Regions from separate parts of the Streptomyces sp. NPDC056296 genome, predicted to be linked through region 1. Evidence: riboswitches for the same ligand, from Rfam matches in the RefSeq annotation. Region 1 holds a riboswitch; each other region holds the start of a gene.
What was found. Region 1 has a riboswitch for thiamine pyrophosphate ahead of ACFCZF_RS35735 (thiamine ABC transporter substrate binding subunit). Riboswitches for the same ligand answer to the same signal wherever they lie in the genome.

Region 1 (3,267 bases):
GGCGGCCACGGCGGGCCCGAGCGCCGGCAGCGTCACCTGCCGCCAGGCTGTCAGCCGCGAGGCGCCGAGCATCCGCGCGGCCTCCTCCTGCCGCGGGTCGAGCTGCGACCAGAGGCCGCCGACGGTGCGTACGACGACGGCGTAGTTGAAGAAGACGTGCGCGAGCAGGATCGCCCACACGGTGGTGTCCAGCCGTACGCCCCACAGCTCGTCCAGCAGCCCGCCGCGCCCCACCAGCGCCAGGAACGCCGTACCGACGACGACCGTCGGCAGCACGAACGGCACGGTCACCACCGCCCGCAGCACCTGCTTGCCGGGAAAGTCGAACCGGGCGAAGACGTACGCGCCGGGCAGCGCGACGAGCAGGGTGAGCGCGGTGGAGGCCAGCGCCTGCCAGGTGGTGAACCACAGCACGTGCTGTACGTCGGACTGGGCGAGCACGTCCCCGATGCGTCCGAACTGCCAGGAACCGTCGATCTCCAGTCCGCGCGCGACGATCGCGGCGACCGGGTAGGCGAAGAACACCGCGAAGAACGCGACGGGCACGGCCATCAGGGCCAGCCGCGCCGCGCTCCCGCGCCGAGTCCCGGCCTTGCCTACTTCAGTACGAGTGAGGTCCACGACTTGACCCACTGGTCGCGATTGTCGGCGATCTTCGCCGGGTCCATGGTCCGCGGGTCCTCGGCCTGCGGCCCGAACTTCCGGAACACCTCGGGGATCTCCGCGCCCTCCCGCACCGGGTAGACGAACATGTTCAGCGGCATGTCGTCCTGGAACTGCTTACTGAGCAGGAAGTCGAGGAGCGCCTTGCCGCCCTCGGGGTTCCCGGCGTTGCTCAGCAGACCCGCGTACTCGACCTGACGGAAGCAGGTGCCGGTGGCGACGCCCGTCGGCGCGGTGGTCGGTTGCGGGTCGGCGTAGATGACCTCGGCGGGCGGGGAGGAGGCGTAGGAGACGACGAGCGGGCGGTCGCCCTTGGCCTTCTTGCCGCCGGCCGAGCCGGAGAACTCCTCGTTGTACGCCTGCTCCCAGCTGTCGACGACCTTCACGCCGTTCGCCTTCAGCTTCTTCCAGTAGTCCTGCCAGCCCTGGTCGCCGTACTCGGCGGCCGTGCCGAGCAGGAAGCCGAGGCCGGGCGAGGAGCTGCCCGCGTTCTCGGTGACGAGCAGGTCCTTGTACTCGGGCTTGACCAGGTCGTCGAAGGAGTCCGGCGGGGTCAGCTTGTGCTTGCTGAAGTACGCCTTGTCGTAGTTGACGCAGACGTCGCCGGTGGTGACGGGAGTGACCCGGTGCTTGTCCTGGTCGGCCCGGTACTCGGGGAGGACCAGGTCGGAGCCCTTCGCCTCGTACGGCTGGAACAGCCCGTTGTCGAGGGCGCGGGACAGCAGCGTGTTGTCGACGCCGAAGAAGACGTCGCCCTGGGGGTTGTCCTTGGTGAGGATGGCCTTGTTGACGGCCTGCCCGGCGTCGCCGTCCTCCAGCACCCGGACCTTGTAGCCGGACTTCTTCTCGAACGCGGCGATGACGTCCTTCGACGCGGCCCACGAGTTGTGGCTGACGAGGGTCACGGTCTTGGCGTCGCCGGAGCCCTGGCCGTCGGACGACGATCCGCAGGCGGCCAGGCCGCCGACCATGCCGAGCGCTACGGCCATGACGCCGGCCTTCTTGGTGATGCTCACTGAATTCCTCCTGGGTGACCAGGAGAAGACGCGGCCCCGCCCGGAACCCCTGGCGAGGGTCCCGGGCAGGGCGCAACAGCTCGAGTGGTGACCGATCTCCCTACCCAGAATGACCTGGGCCAGGTTCGGAGGGTCTGCGGCCGGTGCCGCACTCTCAGCGCTGTGGCGCTCCCCTGTCGGAATATGAAGATGTAGTTACGTATGACGTATGCAGCTGTCGTACGACGATGTGCTGACGTCGGTCAGGTTACCGCTCGCTCGCGGCGAGCTGACCACACGCCCCGTCGATCTCCTGCCCACGGGTGTCCCGGATCGTCGCCGGCACACCATGCGCCGCGATCGCCTCCACGAACGCCTTCTCGTCCTCGGGCCGCGACGCGGTCCACTTCGAGCCGGGCGTGGGGTTGAGCGGGATGAGGTTGACGTGCACCGGCCTGCCCTTGAGCAGCCGACCGAGCCGGTCGCCGCGCCACGCCTGGTCGTTGATGTCCCGGATCAGCGCGTACTCGATCGACAGCCGCCGGCCCGACCGCTCCGCGTACTCGAACCCGGCGTCCAGCACCTCACGCACCTTCCAGCGCGTGTTGACGGGGACGAGGGTGTCGCGCAGCTCGTCGTCGGGGGCGTGCAGCGAGATGGCGAGGCGGCACTTGAAGCCCTCGTCGGCGAAGCGGTGGATCGCCGGGACGAGGCCGACCGTGGAGACCGTGATGCCGCGCTGGGAAAGGCCCAGTCCGTCGGGCTCGGGGTCGGTGAGGCGTCGGATGGAACCGACGACGCGGTTGTAGTTGGCGAGGGGCTCGCCCATGCCCATGAACACGATGTTGCTCAGCCGGGCCGGACCTCCGGGGACCTCACCGTCCCGCAGGGCGCGCATCCCGTCCACGATCTGGTGCACGATCTCGGCGGTGGACAGATTCCGGTCCAGGCCCGCCTGCCCCGTGGCACAGAACGGGCAGTTCATGCCGCAGCCCGCCTGGGAGCTGATGCACATGGTCACCCGGTCCGGGTAGCGCATGAGGACGGACTCGACGAGCGTCCCGTCGAACAGCTTCCACAGCGTCTTACGGGTGGTGCCCTGGTCGGTCGACAGGTGCCGCACGACCGACATCAGCTCGGGCAGCAGCGCCTCCCGAAGCCCCTGGCGGGAACCGGCGGGGATGTCGGTCCACTGCTCGGGGTCGTGCGCGTACCGCGCGAAGTAGTGCTGCGAGAGCTGCTTCGCACGGAACGGCTTCTCGCCGATCGCGGCGACGGCCTCCTTGCGCTCGGCGGGCGTGAGGTCGGCGAGGTGCCGCGGCGGCTTCTTGGCTGCGCGGGGGGCGACGAATGTGAGTTCTCCGGGCTTAGGCATGGCTGTACCAGTGTCGCAGATCGATTTGGGTGGCCCGGGCCGTCGATGTGCGGGGAGGCCGTTGGCGGCGGTCGGTGGGCGTCGGTAGCGCCACATCGACGCTTGACCTGAAGCAAACTTGAGCTTTTAGGCTCCGTTCAAAGCCGCGGTAACCGATCAGCGGTACCTTTTCGAGGAGATTCGCCATGAGCGAGCGCACAGCCGACTTCGAGATCCCCGACCGCTACCGCTATG
Region 2 (3,267 bases), on a different contig from region 1:
CCAGATCGGTGCCGAGGGCCTCGCGCGCGAGCCGGGCGGTGAGGACCGCCTCCCCGGCGGTGAAGCAGCCCGCCGTGTTCGGCAGCACCCGGATGCCGAGCTTCTCCAGCACCGACAGCACCGACCCGTGCACCGAGGCGTTCACGCGCCGCATCGCGACGGTCGTCAGCTCGGTCCCGGAGGACACGAGCGCGCGCTCCAGCACGTCGAGGCTGGGCGCCCCGCCGGTGCCCATGATCAGGCGGGACCCGTAGGACGTACCGCCGAGGACAAAGGGATCGTCGGCCATGGTCAGCCTCCTTGGACGGCGGTGAGGACTTCGACGCGGTCGCCGTCGGCCAGCGCGGTGGCGGACCACCGCGCGCGCGGGACGACGGTTTCGTTCAGGGCGGCGGCCACACCGGACGGCGCCGCGGTGAGCGTGCCCACCAGGGCGTCCAGGGCCGTGCCCGGAGCCACCTGGCGCGGCTCGCCGTTGACGGAGATGTTCATGCGGGCTGCTCCGAGAGTTCCGGTAGTGCGGGGGCGGCGCCGAAGCGCCGGGGGGTGAAGGGGCGGGCCTCGGCCGGCAGCTCCCCGGTGGTCAGGGCGTGCGCCATGGCGTCGCCGGTGACCGGGGTGAGCAGGACGCCGTTGCGGAAGTGCCCGGTGGCCAGCTGCAGGCCCTCCAGCCCGGTCGGACCGAGCAGCGGGGCGTTGTCCGGGGAGCCGGGGCGCAGACCCGCGCGGGTCTCCCGCAGGGGCAGCTCGGTGATGCCGGGGACCAGCTCGTGGGCGTCGCGCAGCAGCTCGTAGACGCCGCCCGCGGTCACCGTCGTGTCCCAGCCCAGCTCCTCGCTGGTGGCGCCGACGACCAGCTCGCCGTTCTCCCGGGGCACCAGGTAGAGGGGGTTGCCGCGCACCACGGCACGCACCGTCCGGTTCAGCAGCGGTCCGTGCGTCCGCGGCATCGTCAGCCGCAGCACCTGCCCCTTCACGGGCCGCACCGGCGGCAGGACCTCGTCCGGGACGCCCGTGAGCCGTCCGCTCAGGCTGCCCCCGGCCAGCACCACCTGCCCGGCCTCCAGCGCGGTGCCGTCGGCCGTGACGACACCCGTGGCCCGCTCGCCGCCGCGCACGACGGTGAGCCGGTCGGCCCACGCCCGGTGGAAGACGACGCCCGCGCGTGCGCAGGCGGCCACGAGCGCGGCGGCGAGGCGCCGAGGGTCGATCTGATGGTCGCCGTCCACCCGGAGCCCTCCGCGCACACCCGGCGCGAGCATCGGCTCCAGGCGTCGGCACTCGCGCCCCGACAGCCACTCGGACTCCAGGCCCGACCGCTGCTGAAGCGCGTGCAGTTCCCGCAGATGGGCCCGGTCGTCGGCGTCCAGCGCGACGGCGAGTGTGCCGCACCGGCGGTAACCGAGGTCGTGCCCCGTGAGGTCGGCCAGCTCGGCCGCGAACTCCGGGTAGCGGCGGGCCGAGGCGAGGTTCAGCGCGAGCAGCGTCTGCTCGCCGTAGTGCAGCTCCGTGACGGCGGCCAGCATCCCGGCGGCCACCTGGGCGGCCCCGCCGCCCGGCTCGGGGTCGACGAGGGCCGTGGCGAGCCCGCGCTGCGCGGACCGCCAGGCGGTGACCAGGCCGATGATCCCGCCCCCGACGACGAGGACGTCCGGCGTACGCGACGGCGCGGCTGTCGCGATCGCCGCGGCGGTCGCGTTCGTCGCGGCAGATCTGGACACGGAAGCAGAAGTCGGCGGTGACGACATGGGCGTCCAGCCCCTCCCTTCGCCGGCATGACCCGGATCAGGTTCGTACGGTCGGAGGCCGCCAGCCTCCCTCTCAGCCCGGTGCGTCCGGGCTCCCGCGAGTGCTTTACGTTGGCCACCCTAGCCCGCAGCGCATCGCACTTGTAAGGGAGCCTCCGCCCGTGGCGCGTTCACTCGACGGTCTCGTTCTCGCCCCCGTCGCCGACCAGGCGCCCGGCCAGGTGGGTACGCGGACCCGGTTCACCTACCACGAGCAGGACGGCGCCGTATGGGCCGAGTACGCGGGCGGTGACGTCGTCCGCGGCCGTCTGGTGGGCACCAGAGAGGGCGACCGCCTCGACTTCCGGTACGTGCAGCTCAAGACCGACGGAAGTACGTCGTCGGGGCACTGCGTGTCGACCGTCGCCGAGCTGCCGGACGGGCGGGTGCGCCTGGACGAGACCTGGGAGTGGGAGTCGCAGCGGGGCAGCGGGACGAGCGTTGTGGAGCAGGTCACCGCGCACGAGCACTGACTGACACAACGTCGGTGTCTAAGGTGATCAGGTGAGCGAGCAGACGCAGGAGCAGACCCGGGAACGGGGAGCGGACGCGGAGCGCCGCGTGGTCGTGGTGGGCGCGGGGATGGCTGGGGTGCAGACCGCCGTCGCGCTGCGGGAACAGGGCTTCACCGGCACCGTGACCCTGATCGGCGCGGAGCCGCACCAGCCGTACGACCGTCCCCCGCTGTCCAAGGCGATCCTGCTCGGCACGGCCGAGGGCTCGGCCTTCGACGTCGACTTCGAGGCACTCGGCATCACCCTGCGGCTCGGCTGCGAGGCCCTGGGCGTCCGCCCCGACGCACACGTCCTGGACACCTCCGCCGGACCCGTGCCGTACGACGTCCTCGTCCTCGCGACCGGCGCCGAACCGATCCGGCTGCCCGGCACGGAGGGGGTGCCCGGCGTGCACCTGCTGCGCACCCTGGACGACGCCGAACGGCTGCGGCCGGTGCTCGCCCGGCAGCACGACATCGTGGTCGTCGGCGCGGGCTGGATCGGCGCCGAGTTCGCCACCGCCGCGCGCGAGGCGGGCTGCGCCGTGACCGTCGTGGAGGCCGCCGACCGGCCCCTGGCCGGCGCGCTGCCCGCCGAGGTCGCCGCGCCGATGACCGACTGGTACGCCGACTCGGGCGCCGTACTGCGCACCCACGCGCGCGTGGATCGCGTCGAGACGGGCGGTCCCGGGGAGTCCGGCGAGCCCGGCGAGCCCGGCCACGTCGTCGTGCTCGACGACGGCTCGCGGCTGCCCGCCGGCGCGGTCGTCGTCGGCATCGGCGCCCGGCCCGCCACCACCTGGCTCGCCGGCTCCGGGATCGACCTCGGCGCGCACGGCGACATCCTGGCCGACGACCGCCTGCGCACCTCCGTCCCGGACGTCTACGCGGTCGGCGACTGCGCGTCCTTCCCCTCCGGCCGCTACGGCGAACGGCTGCTGGTGCACCACTGGGACAACGCCCTCCAGGGCCCGCGCACGGTCGCCG
Region 3 (3,267 bases), on a different contig from region 1:
CAGATCTCCTGCTGAAGGTCGATGTTCTCCTTGATCTTGTGCATCGGGACATGGCCCGGGCCCTCGATCATGGTCTGTACGTTGAAACGCTTCGCGATCGAGTTGAGTTCCCCGAGTGTGCGCAACTCCGCGAACTGCGCCTCGTCGTTGGCGTCCGCGATCGAGCCCGGCCGCAGGCCGTCGCCGAGCGAGTACGTGACGTCGTAGGCGGCGAGGATCTCGCAGAGCTCCTCGAAGTGCTCGTACAGGAACGACTCCCTGTGGTGCGCCAGACACCACGCCGCCATGATCGAGCCGCCGCGCGAGACGATGCCCGTCTTGCGGTTCGCGGTCAGCGGTACGTACGCCAGGCGCACGCCCGCGTGGACCGTCATGTAGTCCACGCCCTGCTCGGCCTGCTCGATGACGGTGTCCTTGTAGACCTCCCAGGTCAGCTCCTCGGCGCGGCCGTCGACCTTCTCCAGGGCCTGGTAGAGCGGCACGGTGCCGATGGGGACGGGGGAGTTGCGCAGCACCCACTCGCGGGTGGTGTGGATGTTGCGGCCGGTGGACAGGTCCATGACCGTGTCGGCACCCCACCGGGTCGCCCAGGTCATCTTGTCGACCTCCTCCTCGATGGAGGACGTCACCGCCGAGTTGCCGATGTTGGCGTTGACCTTCACCAGGAACCGCTTGCCGATGATCATCGGCTCGATCTCCGGGTGGTTGACGTTGGCGGGCAGCACGGCACGGCCGGCCGCGATCTCCTCCCGGACCACTTCCGGCGAGACGTTCTCCCGGACGGCCACGTACTCCATCTCCGGCGTGATCTCGCCCCGGCGTGCGTACGCGAGCTGCGTCACCGCGTTGCCGTCCCTCCCCCGGCGCGGCTGGCGCGGCCGTCCGGGAAAGACGGCGTCGAGGTTGCGCAGTCCGCCGCGCGGAGAGGTGTGCTTGATTCCGTCGTCCTCGGGACGGACGGGACGGCCGGCGTACTCCTTGGTGTCGCCTCGGGCGATGATCCAGTTCTCCCGCAGCGGCGACAGTCCCCTGCGGACATCCGTGTCGACGAGCGGATCGGTGTACGGGCCCGAAGTGTCGTACAGCGTGACCGACTGCCCGTTGGTGAGGTGCACCTGACGAACCGGCACGCGCAGGTCGGGGCGCGAGCCCTCGACGTACGCCTTGTGCCAGCCGATGGACTTCCCGGCCTCCGTGGTCTCCTCCTGGGCGGAGTTCTGCGTGGAGGCAGGCGTGCGTGCGTCCTTGATGGTCATGAGACCTACTCCCTACGCCGGCATTACCCGGTAACAGGTTCGGCGGTCGACGCAGCGGCTTCCGTCTGTCGACGCTTCGTGGGATACATCACTCGGATTCGGTGACGTTTCCCGTGAAACATCGCTGGGACGGAGGTCAGCGCCCTCTCAGCCCGGTGCTCCGAGCTCCCGCGTGTACAAAGGTGCCCCCACGCTAGCGTCAATTCGGGCGCGGTGAACAGAGGGCCCCCCTCGTTCTTGCGATGATCGGTCGGTGACCACACCGCAGCATCCCCCGTTTCCGCCGCACGAGCCCCGCCGCGGACCGGGCACCGAGGAAGGCACCGGCCGCGGAGCCGGCCCCGATCCTTCCGGCGCTCACGGCGCGGGCGGCGGCAGACATGACGGGGGCGGCGGCCACGGTGTAGGTGACAGCCACGGTGCGGGTGACGGCCAGGGCGGTCCCGGTGGGCACGGCGGTCCCGGTGGGCACGGTGGGCACGGGCACTCCCACAGTCACGGCCCGGCGGCGCCCGTCTCCCGGCACCTGCGGAAGGTCATCACCGCGGTCCTCATCCCGTTCGCCGCGGCGGTGCTGGTCGGGCTCGCGTTGCTGTGGCCGGGCGGTGCGCCGCCGCACGAACGCACCGGGGTCGGCTTCGACCGGCAGACGCAGGATGCCACCGTCACCAAGGTGGTCGAGCTGAGCTGTCAGTCCGTCAACGCCTCGGGCGTCCCACCGACCGGCGACACCTCCACCGCCGAGGGCTCCTCCGCGGTGCAGCAGGCGCAGGGCGAGTGCAAGCGGGCGACGATCCGCGTCGACACCGGCAAGGACAAGGGCCTCACGTTCACCGAGATCGTGCAGCCGGACCAGTCACGGCAGCTGCACGAGGGCCAGAAGGTGGTGGTCGCCTACGAGCCCTCCGCACCGAAGGACCTGCAGTACTCGGTGACCGACATCAACCGCGGACTGCCGCTGGCTCTGCTCGCCGGCATCTTCGCGCTCGCCGTCGTGGTCGTCGGACGGCTGCGGGGTCTCATGGCCCTGGTCTCGCTGGCCATCAGCTTCCTGCTGCTGAACTTCTTCATCCTGCCCGCGATCCTGCAAGGGTCGAACCCGCTGGCCGTGGCGGTGGTCGGGGCCAGCGCCATCATGCTGATCGCGCTCTATCTGTGCCACGGCCTGTCGGCCCGTACGTCCGTCGCGGTGCTCGGCACCCTGATCTCGCTGTTGCTGATCGGTGTGCTCGGATCGCTGTTCATCGGCTGGGCCGCGCTCACCGGCAACACGGACGACAACACCGGCCTCATCCACGGCCTGTATCCGACGATCGACATGAGCGGCCTGCTGCTCGCCGGAGTCATCATCGGTTCGCTCGGTGTGCTCGACGACGTGACGGTCACCCAGACGTCGGCGGTCTGGGAACTGCACGAGGCCAACCCGGCGATGGGCTGGCGGGGGCTGTACCGGGCGGGCATCCGGATCGGCCGCGACCACATCGCCTCGGTCGTCAACACGCTCGTCCTCGCCTACGCGGGCGCCGCGCTGCCCCTGCTGCTGCTGTTCTCGATCGCGCAGAGCGGAGTGGGGACGGTCGCCAACAGCGAGTTGGTGGCGGAGGAGATCGTGCGCACGCTGGTCGGCTCGATCGGCCTGGTGGCATCCGTTCCGGTCACCACGGCCCTCGCGGCCCTCGTCGTATCGGCCGACCGATCGGCCGGCCCACCGGCGGCGCAGGCCGCCGGTGCGACGTCGGGTGCCGGTGCGCCGTCGGGTGCCGGTGCGACGTCGGGTGCCGGTTCGGCTCCCGTACGCGGGCGGGGCCGTCGGCGCAAGCGCTGACCCATCGGCGACCCGTCGGCAGCCGATCGCGGCGAAGCGTTACGCCACCGTCGTAGAACTGCCGTAACGGTTCAGCCCGCGCTCTGTTCTTCCGCCAGGATGCGGTCCAGGGCATCGTCGAGGTGGGCGTCGAAGTCGGCGAGCGCCCCCTCCTGCCCGAGCGGCACCAGCTTGTCGGTGCGGTCG

Region 2: it holds a riboswitch for thiamine pyrophosphate, as region 1 does, so the genes downstream of both, thiO (glycine oxidase ThiO) here and ACFCZF_RS35735 (thiamine ABC transporter substrate binding subunit) in region 1, are expected to answer to the same signal.
Region 3: it holds a riboswitch for thiamine pyrophosphate, as region 1 does, so the genes downstream of both, thiC (phosphomethylpyrimidine synthase ThiC) here and ACFCZF_RS35735 (thiamine ABC transporter substrate binding subunit) in region 1, are expected to answer to the same signal.

What each region holds. Positions count from the first base shown of each region.
Region 1 is NZ_JBHJRX010000071.1:11,779-15,045, forward strand. Features, by position in the region: gene ACFCZF_RS35730 (ABC transporter permease) at 1-621, opposite strand, end outside; gene ACFCZF_RS35735 (thiamine ABC transporter substrate binding subunit) at 597-1,679, opposite strand; TPP riboswitch at 1,759-1,864, opposite strand; gene rlmN (23S rRNA (adenine(2503)-C(2))-methyltransferase RlmN) at 1,927-3,033, opposite strand; gene ACFCZF_RS35745 (VOC family protein) at 3,219-3,267, shown strand, end outside.
Region 2 is NZ_JBHJRX010000041.1:18,247-21,513, reverse strand. Features, by position in the region: gene ACFCZF_RS27330 (thiazole synthase) at 1-289, opposite strand, end outside; gene thiS (sulfur carrier protein ThiS) at 292-492, opposite strand; gene thiO (glycine oxidase ThiO) at 489-1,682, opposite strand; TPP riboswitch at 1,746-1,857, opposite strand; gene ACFCZF_RS27315 (hypothetical protein) at 1,910-2,260, shown strand; gene ACFCZF_RS27310 (NAD(P)/FAD-dependent oxidoreductase) at 2,292-3,267, shown strand, end outside.
Region 3 is NZ_JBHJRX010000038.1:86,291-89,557, reverse strand. Features, by position in the region: gene thiC (phosphomethylpyrimidine synthase ThiC) at 1-1,256, opposite strand, end outside; TPP riboswitch at 1,249-1,438, opposite strand; gene ACFCZF_RS26360 (YibE/F family protein) at 1,510-3,081, shown strand; gene ACFCZF_RS26355 (SsgA family sporulation/cell division regulator) at 3,153-3,267, opposite strand, start outside.